2 regions of the Streptomyces sp. Y309 genome follow, and region 1 is predicted to be linked to the other one. Evidence: riboswitches for the same ligand, from Rfam matches in the RefSeq annotation. Region 1 holds a riboswitch; the other holds the start of a gene.
What was found. A riboswitch is a leader RNA that binds a small molecule or an ion and turns the genes downstream of it on or off. The one in region 1 is predicted to bind S-adenosylmethionine.

Region 1 (5,266 bases):
GAGTTGATCGCGGAGGCGACCCGCGACACCTCCGCCGTGTAGTCGCGGTACACCGCGAGATCCTGCCGCGACGGGTAGGCGAACGCGACGTGCACGACCCGCCCACGCCACTCCGGCCGCTCCTCAAGGAGCAGCCGGTACGCGTGCAGCCCGCGCACGATGTTCTTGGACAACTCGGTCCGGTCCACCCGGACGATGACCTTCCGCCCGGCCCCCACCTGCTCCCGCAGCGCGGCGAGCCGCTCCTCGACGTCCGCCCGCCGCGCCCGCTCCCGGAGGAAGTCCGCGTCGGCCCCGAGCCCGTGCACCCCGATGCGCGTCCCCGACGTACCCCCGAGGATCGCCACGCAGCACGCGGTGAACGCGTCCGCCCACCGCCCGGTGAGGAACCCGAGCCGGTCCGCGCCGAGCATCCCGCGCAGCACCTGCTCCGCGATGTCGTCCGGCAGCATCCGAAAGTAGTCGACGGGCGCCCACGGGGTGTGCGAGAAGTGCCCGATGCGCAGGTCAGGGCGCAGCTCGCGCAGCATCCCCGGCACCAGCGCCAGGTGGTAGTCCTGCACGAGCACCGAGGCCCCCGGCGCCGCACTCTCCGCCAGCGCGTCCGCGAACGCCCGGTTGTACGTCTCGTACGAAGCCCACCGCGCCCGGAACTCCGGCCCGAACGCGGGCTCCAGAGGCGTCTGGTACAGCATGTGGTGCACGAACCACAGCACCGAGTTCGCGATGCCGTTGTACGCGTCGGCGTGCACGGCGGCGTCGATGTCGAGCATCCTCACGCCCGGCTCGCCGACGCCCCGCCGCACGGCCTCCCGGTCGCCCTCGCCCAGCGCGGAGCACACCCACAGCGTGGCACCCTCGTCGGTGTCCGCACCGATGGCGCTGAGCCCGGAGACGAGCCCGCCGCCGCCGCGCTTGGCGTCGAGCGTCCCGTCGTCCCCGAGGGAGTACGTCACCGGGCCGCGGTTGGACGCGACGAGAACCTGGGCGGGCGCGTCGGCTGCGTGCGCGGAAACCTCGGAAACCATGTGCCGAAACCTAGCCGCTCACGGAAACGCTCAAACGTACGTCCGGGGAACGTCACATCACTGCCGGAGGCGGACCACGGCGCCGTATACAGCCGACGTACAGCCGACAGCCGGTCTCAGGCCACCCGCCGCTCCGCGTACTCCTCCACCTCCGCCATCGGCGGCCGCTCCTCCGTGTCCACCGCGTACGTCCGCGGCTCGAAGCCGTCCTCGCCGCGCACGAACTGCGTGAGTTCGGGGCGTACGAGATGGGCGCGGGCGAGCCGCAGCTGCGCGGTGCGGTAGATCGCCGCCGCCATCCGCCCGAGCGCCTGCCCGTCCTGGTGCCGGTGCCTGCGCACACCGACGTCGACCTGCGCGAGCGCGTCCAGACCCACGGTGTGCAGCGCGTCGACGAGCAGGCCGACCTCCACGCCGTACCCGACCGGGAACGGCAGGCGTTCGAGCAGCGACCTGCGGGCCGCGTACTCGCCGCCGAGCGGCTGCACGAAGCCCGCGAGCTGCGGCCAGTGCATGTTCAACAGCGGGCGCGCCATCAGCTCGGTCACCCGGCCGCCCTGACCGGCGGCCGCGCCCAGCGGGCGGTCGTACATCGCCTTCACGAAGTCCACGTCCGGCTCGGTGAGCAGCGGCCCCACGATCCCGGTGACGAAGTCCGCCGAGAACTCCTTCAGGTCGGCGTCGACGAACGCCACGATGTCACCGCCGGTGACCAGGAGTGAGCGCCACAGCACCTCGCCCTTGCCGGGCACCGCGGGCAGCCGCGGCAGGATCTCGTCCCGGTGCACGACCCGCGCCCCGGCGGCCGCGGCGACCTCGGCCGTGCGGTCGGCGGAGCCGGAGTCGACGACCACCAGCTCGTCGACGAGCGGGACCTTCTCCATCAGCTCACGGCGGATCTCGGCGACGATCTCACCGACCGTCCCCTCCTCGTCGAGTGCGGGCAGCACGACGCTCACCGAGGCGCCACCGGCACGCTTGGCGGCGGTGAGCTGATGCGGCGGGCGGTCGGCGACGGACCAGGAACGCCTGCTCAGCCAGCGCTCGACCTCTTCCAGCACGCGCGTCCTCCCGGTTGTGATCCATCTCGCGCATCGGACGACTATCTCAAGGGTCCAAGGCTTCGGTTACAGTCTTGAACAACGCCGGTGACCATCGCATGTCGGGGGTCGCCGCCGCGTTCGAGATCAACGACTGAAACCCACAACTGAAACCCACAATCGAATACCGCTCATCCAGAGGGGCAGAGGGATACGGCCCGTTGAAGCCCCGGCAACCCTCCCGCCGACCGCGAGGTCACGGTGGGGAAGGTGCCAATTCCGTCTCGCGGCGAGATGCGTCGCGAGGAAGATGAGGAGAAAGGGCCTCGCCTCCATGGCTGTGCAGACCGTCGCAACCACCCCCGCCGCCGCTTCCGCCCCGGGCACCGTAGACCTCGGCCCCGCGTCCGGCCTCTCCTGCCGCGAGTGCGGAACCCGCTTCGACCTCGGCCCGATCTTCGCCTGCGCCGACTGTTTCGGCCCCCTCGAAGTCGCCTACGACCTGCCGCTCGGCGACCCGGAAGGCCTCCGCAGGAAGATCGAGTCCGGCCCCGCCAACATCTGGCGGTACGCCCCGCTGCTGCCCGTCCCCGCCGACGTGGCCGACAAGCCGAACCTCAACCCCGGCTGGACCAAGCTCGTCCAGGCCGACAACCTCGCCCGGGAAATCGGCGTCGAGCCGGGCAAGCTGTTCGTCAAGGACGACTCCGGCAACCCCACGCACTCCTTCAAGGACCGCGTCGTCGCGCAGGCCCTCGAAGCCGCGCGCGCCTTCGGGTTCACCACGCTCTCCTGCTCCTCGACGGGCAACCTCGCGGGCGCCGTGGGCGCGGCCGCGGCCCGCGCCGGCTTCCGGTCCTGCGTGTTCATCCCGCACGACCTGGAGCAAGGCAAGGTCGTCATGGCCGCGGTGTACGGCGGCGAACTCGTCGGCATCGAGGGCAACTACGACGACGTGAACCGCTTCTGCTCCGAGCTCATCGGCGACCCGCTGGGCGAGGGCTGGGGCTTCGTCAACGTCAACCTGCGGCCGTACTACGGCGAGGGCTCCAAGACCCTCGCGTACGAGATCTGCGAGCAGCTGGGGTGGGTGCTCCCGGACCAGCTCGTGATCCCCATCGCCTCCGGCTCCCAGCTCACGAAGATCGACAAGGGGCTCAAGGAGCTGATCGCCCTCGGCCTGGTCGAGGACAAGCCGTACAAGATCTTCGGCGCGCAGGCGGAGGGCTGCTCGCCGGTGTCCACCGCGTTCAAGGCCGGCCACGACGTCGTACGCCCGCAGAAGCCGGACACCATCGCCAAGTCCCTCGCCATCGGCAATCCGGCCGACGGGCCGTACGTCCTGGACATCGCGCGGCGCACGGGTGGTGCCGTGGAGGACGTCAACGACGAACAGGTCGTCGAGGCCATCAAGCTTCTCGCGCGCACCGAGGGGATCTTTGCGGAGACCGCGGGTGGGGTGACGGTCGGCGTCGCGAAGAAGCTGATTGAGGCGGGCCTCATCGACCCCGCCCTCACCACCGTCGTCCTCAACACCGGTGACGGTCTCAAGACCCTCGACGCGGTCGCGGAGACGTCGCAGGCGACTGCCACGATTCGGCCCAGCCTCGATGCGTTCCGCTCCGCGGGGCTTGCGGGATAGAGCGCCGTAGGGCCTGAAGCATTGTTTCGTCTGCGGACCGTCTGTGGCTGGTCGCGCAGTTCCCCGCGCCCCTGACGGGGCGCTCCTCCTCCCCGAACCTCTGAGGTGAACCCATGAGTGTCAACGTTCGTATTCCGACCATCCTGCGTACCTACACCGGCGGCAAGGCCGAGGTGTCCGCCGAGGGGGCGACCCTTGCCGAGGTCATCGACGACCTGGAGAAGAACCACACCGGCATCGCCGCCCGGGTCCTGGATGATCAGGGGAAGTTGCGGCGGTTCGTGAATGTGTACGTGAACGACGACGACGTGCGGTTCGAGCAGGGTCTGGAGACGGCGACGCCGGACGGCGCCGGTGTCTCGATCATTCCCGCCGTCGCCGGAGGCTGAACGCACGCAGCGTCACCGCGATTGCCCCCTCCGCGAGAGAAGCGGAGGGGGCAATTCTGTATGGTTGATCGCGGTACAGTTGGGAATGGAGCTTCGTTCTTCGTCCCGCGCGGTGCCGCGCGCATATTCGAAGCCGGTCTCGGGCCGACAAGAAGTAGCCAAAGTGTCCTGCCCTTTTGAGCCTTAAGTGGCATTTGTCGGGCCCGACTTGCCCTGAACTCCGGTGAATTCTCCGCATATTACCGATCGGGCGTGCCCAGAATTCTCGTCCGATTGACCTGTTGCAGAGGGCAGTTGGACAGATACATTCAGCCGCGGTCGACGCGTTCCGGCGCACACCCCCAACCCATGGGGGGTGAGGTCTGACCCGGGTCCGCGAAGTGCGGGTCTGCGCAAGGGCCAGTAATAGGGGAGTTAGGCATGGCTCAGGGCACCGTCAAGTGGTTCAACGCGGAGAAGGGATATGGCTTCATCGCGGTCGACGGTGGTGCGGATGTATTCGTCCACTACAGCGCGATCCAGATGGACGGCTACCGCACCCTGGAAGAAGGTCAGCGAGTCGAGTTCGAGATCTCGCAGGGCCAGAAGGGTCCGCAGGCGGACATGGTCAAGCTCGCCGGCTGAGCGGCTTGACGCGATCGGCCACCGACGCGACGCAGACGAAGGGCCCGCATCCCGGAGACGGGGTGCGGGCCCTTCGTGCGCGCCGGGCCCACGGCCGCGCGGCCCGGCGGACGGCGTGTCGATCTCCACCGTGCGCGGGCGGGCGCGGGGCGCGCGTGGCGGGGTTCGGGGGCGACCTTGCGCCCACCCGTCTCCCGACCGCCACCCCTCATCGACGCCCCTCCGGGGCGGCCTTGCACTCTATGGGGTCGAGTGCTAATCATTGGCGTTAGCACTCTACGAGTGAGAGTGACAGAACTTGGATCGGGTCGGTGAGGTCCGCAGGCCGGGTGGGGCAAGGAACCACCGGGCAGGCAGGCCGTCCGTCGCGGGCGCCAGCACGATCCGTTTGCTTTTCCACCCCGTCCGGGAGGACCACTTCACATGGCCAAGATCATCGCGTTCGACGAGGAGGCACGGCGCGGCCTCGAGCGCGGCATGAACCAGCTCGCCGACGCCGTCAAGGTGACCCTGGGCCCCAAGGGTCGCAACGTCGTCCTCGAG
Region 2 (5,266 bases), 1.7 Mb from region 1:
TGGTCGCTGCTGCTCTTCATGGCGGCGACGATGGCGATGGGCGTGGCGCTCGCCGACTCGGGGGCGGCGAAGTGGCTGGTGTCGGGGCTGCCCGTCGACTTGTCGCCCTGGCTGTTCCTGGCCGTCGTCATCGCGGTCAGCACGGCGGCGCACCTGGTCCTGCAGTCCCGCTCGGCTCGTTCGTCGGTCCTGGTGCCGCTGGTGGTCGCGGCCGCGGTGGGCGCCGGCGTGAACCCGGTCGCGGCGGCGCTCGCGTCCACGGCGGCCGCCGGATTCTGCCACACGCTGCCTGCGTCCGCGAAGCCGGTCACGCTCTTCGCCGAGATACCGGGGACGCCCACCTACACACCGCGCGACCTGCTGCGCCTGTCCGCCGTCCTGGCTCCCCTGACGGCCGCCCTGGTCCTGCTGTTCGCGCTCGCGGTGTGGCCGCTGCTGGGCGTGCCGGTCGTCCGCTGAGCCTCTTTGCCTTCCTGTGCGCGCCCTTCACCTTCCTGCTCGTCCGTGCCACTCAAGGAGTACGTCCATGCCTCTGACCCGTTTCGCCGTCGCGCCCAGCGGCTTCAAGGAGTCCCTGTCCGCCCAGTCCGCCGCCGAGGCCATCGCCGACGGCGTGCGGCGCGTCGTGCCGGACGCCGAGGTCGACCTGATCCCGCTGGTCGACGGCGGCGAGGGCACCGCGCAGGCGCTGGCCGCGGCGACCGGCGGCCGCCTGGTGGCGCTGCCCGCGACGGGCCCGGTCGGCGAGCGCATCGGCACCCACTTCGCGCTGCTGGGCTCCGGCACCGCCGTCGTGGAGATGGCCGCGGCGGCGGGCCTCAGCCTGGTCCCGCGGGACCTGCGCGACCCGGGGGCCACCACGACGTACGGCGTGGGCGAGCTGATCCGCGCCGCCCTCGACACGGGCGCGCGCCGCATCCTGGTGGGCTGCGGCGACTCAGGCACCTCGGACGGGGGCGCGGGCGCGCTGCAGGCCCTCGGCGCCCGGCTCCTGGACGCGGACGGCTGGGAACTTCCGTACGGCGGGCGGGAGTTGATGCGGCTGCATCACATCGACACCACCCGTCTCGACCCGCGTCTCGCCGAGACCGAGCTGCTCGTCGCCTGCAACCCGCACAACGTGCTGTGCGGCGAGCGCGGTGTGGCCCGCGTCTTCGGCCCGCAGAAGGGCGCGACGCCGGCCCAGGTCGAGCAGCTCGCGGCCGGCCTGGAGCACTGGGCGTACGTCCTGACCCGCGATCTGAACGTCACCGCCGACCTCTACGGCGGCGTCGGAACCGGCGCCTCCGGAGGCCTCGGCGCGGGTCTCGCCGCGCTCGGCGCCCGGCTCCTGCCCCGCTTCGACGTGCTCCTCGACCACCTGGACCTGGACGCCAGGCTCGCCCGCGCCGACCTGGTCGTCACCGCCGAGGGCGCCCTGGACCACCAGACGCCGCACGGCAAGGTGCCGGCCGAGGTGGCCCGCCGGGCGAAGCGGTTCGGCCGCCCGGTCCTGGTGCTCGCGGGCACCATCGGGGACGGGGCGCAGGCTGTGCGGGACCTGGGCGTGGACGCCTACAGCGCGATCCTGCCCGCCCCGGTGTCGCTCACGGAGGCACTGAACCGGGGCGGCGAGTTCCTCACGGACGCGACGGAACGCGCCCTGCGCATGATCGTCCTGGGCTCCCGGCTGCGTCAGGCGGCCGTGACCTCGGTGGCGGCCCCGGCGTCCGCCACCCCGGTGTCCGGCACGCAACGCCCGTCCTCCGTGCGGTAGTTCCACCGCGCCCCGTCCGTCACCAGCTCCCTGACGGCGCGCACGAAGCGCTCCACGTGCTCGTCCGGGGTGCCCGCGCCGAAGCTCACCCGGATCGCGTTCAGCGAGCGCTCGCCGGGCGCGGCCTCCGGGGCGCCGCACTCGCCGGGCTCATCGGACTCGCCGCCGAGCAGGGTGCGCACGAGCGGGTGCGCGCAGAACAGGCCGTCGCGCACCCCGATGCCGTACTCGGCGGACAGCGCGGCCGCGAAGTGCGAGCTGTTCCAGCCGTCCACGACGAACGAGATGACGCCCACGCGCGGCGCGTCGTCCCCGAACAGCGAGAGCACCCGCACCTGGGGCACCGCCGCGAGCCCCGCGCGGACCGTGCCGATCAGCTGCCGCTCCCGCTCCACGAGCGCGTCGAACCCGGCCTCGTCCAGGGCCTTGCAGGCGGAGGCGATGGAGTACGCCCCGATGACGTTGGGCGAGCCGGCCTCGTGCCGGGCGGCCGTGTCGTGCCACTCGACGTCCACTCCCCCGTCGGCGCGCCGCGCGACCTTCCGCGAGGCACCGCCGCCCGCGAGGTACGGCTCCGCGCCCTGCAGCCAGTCGGCCCGGCCCGCGAGCACTCCGGAGCCGAAGGGCGCGTACAGCTTGTGCCCGGAGAAGGCGACCCAGTCGACGTCCAACTCCCGTACGTCCACGGGGTGGTGGGGCGCGAGCTGGGCGGCGTCGAGCACGATGCGGGCGCCGTGCGCGTGCGCGGCGGCGGCCAGCTCGCGCACCGGCCACAGCTCGCCGGTGACGTTAGAGGCGCCGGTGACGCACACCAGGGCGGGCCCGTAGGGGTCGCGGTCGGCGAGGGCGCGCTCCAGGGTGTGGACGGCCTCGTCGTGGGTGCGCGGGGCGTCGAGGTAGGTGACGCGGGCGTCGCGCCAGGGCAGCAGCGAGGCGTGGTGCTCGGTCTCGAACACGAAGACCTGGCAGTCGGCGGGCAGCGCGGCGGCCAGCAGATTCAGCGAGTCGGTGGTCGACCGCGTGAACACCACCTGGTCGCCCTCGCGGCACCCCAGGAATTCGGCGACGGTCTTCCGCGCGTTCTCGAACAGGTCCGTCGAGAGCTGCGACAGGTACCCCGCGCCGCGGTGCACGCTCCCGTAGTACGGCGCGTACGCGGCCACGTCGTCCCACACGCGCTGCAGGGCCGGGGCGCTGGCGGCGTAGTCGAGCGCGGCGTACGTGACCTCGCCGCCGGTGACGAGGGGCACGGTGACGTCGCGGCCGAGGACGGGCAGCGGGGCACAGACGGAGGGGTCGGCGGCAATGGTGGTGGCAGGCATGACGAACTCCCGTACGAGGCAGGCGAGATCACTGCGCCGGACGTCGGTCGGTACGACCGGTCAACGGCACAGGAAAAGTGAAAGGGGTGCGGAGAAGGGGGCCTTCGGCCCTATCGCATTCGCTTGCTCACGAGACTGCTCCCTCGACAACCAGGACCCCTGGTGACGCGAGGGGTCCGCGCTTGCGATGAACCTTGCTGTCCACCGCCTGGTCTTCACCCGGGGCACCCCGCCACGGACGGAGGGTTGCCGGACAGCGGGCCGGGGCCTCATCGCTGTCGCTCATGACCTGCCGAGAAGTATGCCAAATGATCGCGCAGACGCAACTGACCGTCCGAATCCCGGACGTCGGGGCTGCGCCGGCACGGCACCGCCGGGAATGGCCGGTGGGGGCTGAGCGCCGCCGCGGCGGAGGAAGGAGACCGCAGGCCTCCTTCCGACCGCCGCGCACGCTACTTGTTGCTGGCCGCCACCCAGCGCGCCAGCGCGGTCTTCGCCGCGCCCGAGTCGATGGCCTCGGCCGCCTTGGCCATCCCCGCGCGGATCTGGTCCGCGAGCGGGCCCTCGCCCGGCGACAGGGCGACCAGCGCAGCCGCCGCGTTGAGCAGCACCGCGTCCCGCACGGGACCCGTCTCGCCGTCCAGGAGGCGGCGCGCGACCTCCGCGTTGTACGAGGCGTCGGCGCCGCGCAGGGTCTCGACGGGGACGAGGTCGATGCCGACGTCCCGCGGGTCGAAGGCCTCCTCGCGGACGGCCCCGTCCCGTACCACCCACACCCGCGACGTGGCCGTCGTCGTGAGCTCGTCGAGCCCGTCGTCGCCGCGGAAGACGAGCGCCGACGAGCCCCGCTCGGCGAGCACGCCGGCGAGGATCGGCGCCATCCGCGCGTCCGCGACGCCGGTGGCCTGCGCCCGCACCTTGGCGGGGTTGGTCAGCGGACCGAGGAAGTTGAAGGTGGTCCGGATGCCCAGCTCGCGCCGCGCGGGCGCGACGTGCCGCAGCGCGGGGTGGAACTTCACCGCGAAGCAGAAGGTGATCCCGGCCTCCTCGGCGACCTCCCGCACTCGCTGCGGGGTCAGCTCCAGGTTGACGCCGAGCTTCTCCAGGACGTCGGAGGCGCCGCTGGCGGAGGACGCCGCGCGGTTGCCGTGCTTGACGACCTTCGTGCCGGTCCCGGCGACGACGATCGCCGCCATGGTGGAGATGTTCACGGTCTTGGCGCCGTCGCCGCCGGTGCCGACGATGTCGACGCTCGGCCCGGGCACCTCGATGGTGTGGGCGTGCTCGTACATCGTGCGGACGAGACCGGAGATCTCCTCGACCGTCTCGCCCTTGGCCCGCAGCGCCACCGCGAAGCCCGCGATCTGGGCGTCGGTGGCCTCGCCGCGCATGATGCGGTCCATGGCCCAGGCCGTGTCGTCCGCGCTCTGGTCGCGCCCGTCGAGCAGCCCGTTCAGCACGTCGGGCCAGGAACGGGCCGCCGCGGTGTCGCCTCCTGCGGGGGTCACAGCGCTCATAGCCGCTCCTGGGTTCGTGGACGTACGTAAGAGACGTACGTAGCCGATGGCCACCCCGGCACATGGGGGTGGCCACCACCCTATCCAGCCCGGGGGACGGCAAAGAGCCCCGTCCATGCCCTGGACGGGGCTCCTGCCGTGGCGACCTTCGGGTCAGCGCGTCACCGCGCTCGGGCGATCAGTGGTGGCCGTGGCCGCTCGTGATCTCCTTGTACTCCTCGGCGGTCGGCTTGGGGATCTGGCTGTCCTCGCCGTACATGCCCTTGGAGAGCTTGGCCCGCAGCTTCTCCGAGCCCTTCACCTTGCGCTGGACGCCGTTCTCGTCGACCGTCGGGCCGATCGCGACCGGCTCGTACTGCTCGTGCGCGGTGAGGGTGTGGAGCTGGTCCTTGTCGAGCGGCTCGTGCACCTCGATGAACTCGCCGTGCGGCAGCCGCTTGATGAGGCCGGACTCGCGTCCGTGCAGCACCTTGTCCTTGTCGCGCCGCTGCAGGCCGAGGCAGATCCGCTTGGTGACGATGAACGCGATGACCGGTCCGGCGAAGAAGAAGATCCGGACGAACCAGGTGATGGCGTTGATCGACAGGTGGAAGTGCGTGGCCCAGAGGTCGTTTCCACCACCGACGAGCAGCACCATGTACCAGGTGATCCACGCGACGCCGAAGGCCGTG

Region 2: linked by a shared signal. The riboswitch ahead of AC0KTA_RS28020 (aminotransferase class V-fold PLP-dependent enzyme) and the one ahead of thrC (threonine synthase) in region 1 are both predicted to bind S-adenosylmethionine.

What each region holds. Positions count from the first base shown of each region.
Region 1 covers NZ_CM160048.1:5,048,837-5,054,102, forward strand. The annotation lists gene AC0KTA_RS20535 (alpha,alpha-trehalose-phosphate synthase (UDP-forming)) at 1-1,028, opposite strand, end outside; gene AC0KTA_RS20540 (glucosyl-3-phosphoglycerate synthase) at 1,145-2,089, opposite strand; SAM riboswitch class I at 2,257-2,385, shown strand; gene thrC (threonine synthase) at 2,403-3,710, shown strand; gene AC0KTA_RS20550 (ubiquitin-like small modifier protein 1) at 3,824-4,099, shown strand; gene AC0KTA_RS20555 (cold-shock protein) at 4,520-4,723, shown strand; gene groL (chaperonin GroEL) at 5,147-5,266, shown strand, end outside.
Region 2 covers NZ_CM160048.1:6,770,437-6,775,702, reverse strand. The annotation lists gene AC0KTA_RS28030 (SLC13 family permease) at 1-459, shown strand, start outside; gene AC0KTA_RS28025 (glycerate kinase family protein) at 527-1,756, shown strand; gene AC0KTA_RS28020 (aminotransferase class V-fold PLP-dependent enzyme) at 1,675-3,078, opposite strand; SAM riboswitch class IV at 3,252-3,368, opposite strand; gene trpD (anthranilate phosphoribosyltransferase) at 3,531-4,595, opposite strand; gene qcrB (cytochrome bc1 complex cytochrome b subunit) at 4,774-5,266, opposite strand, start outside.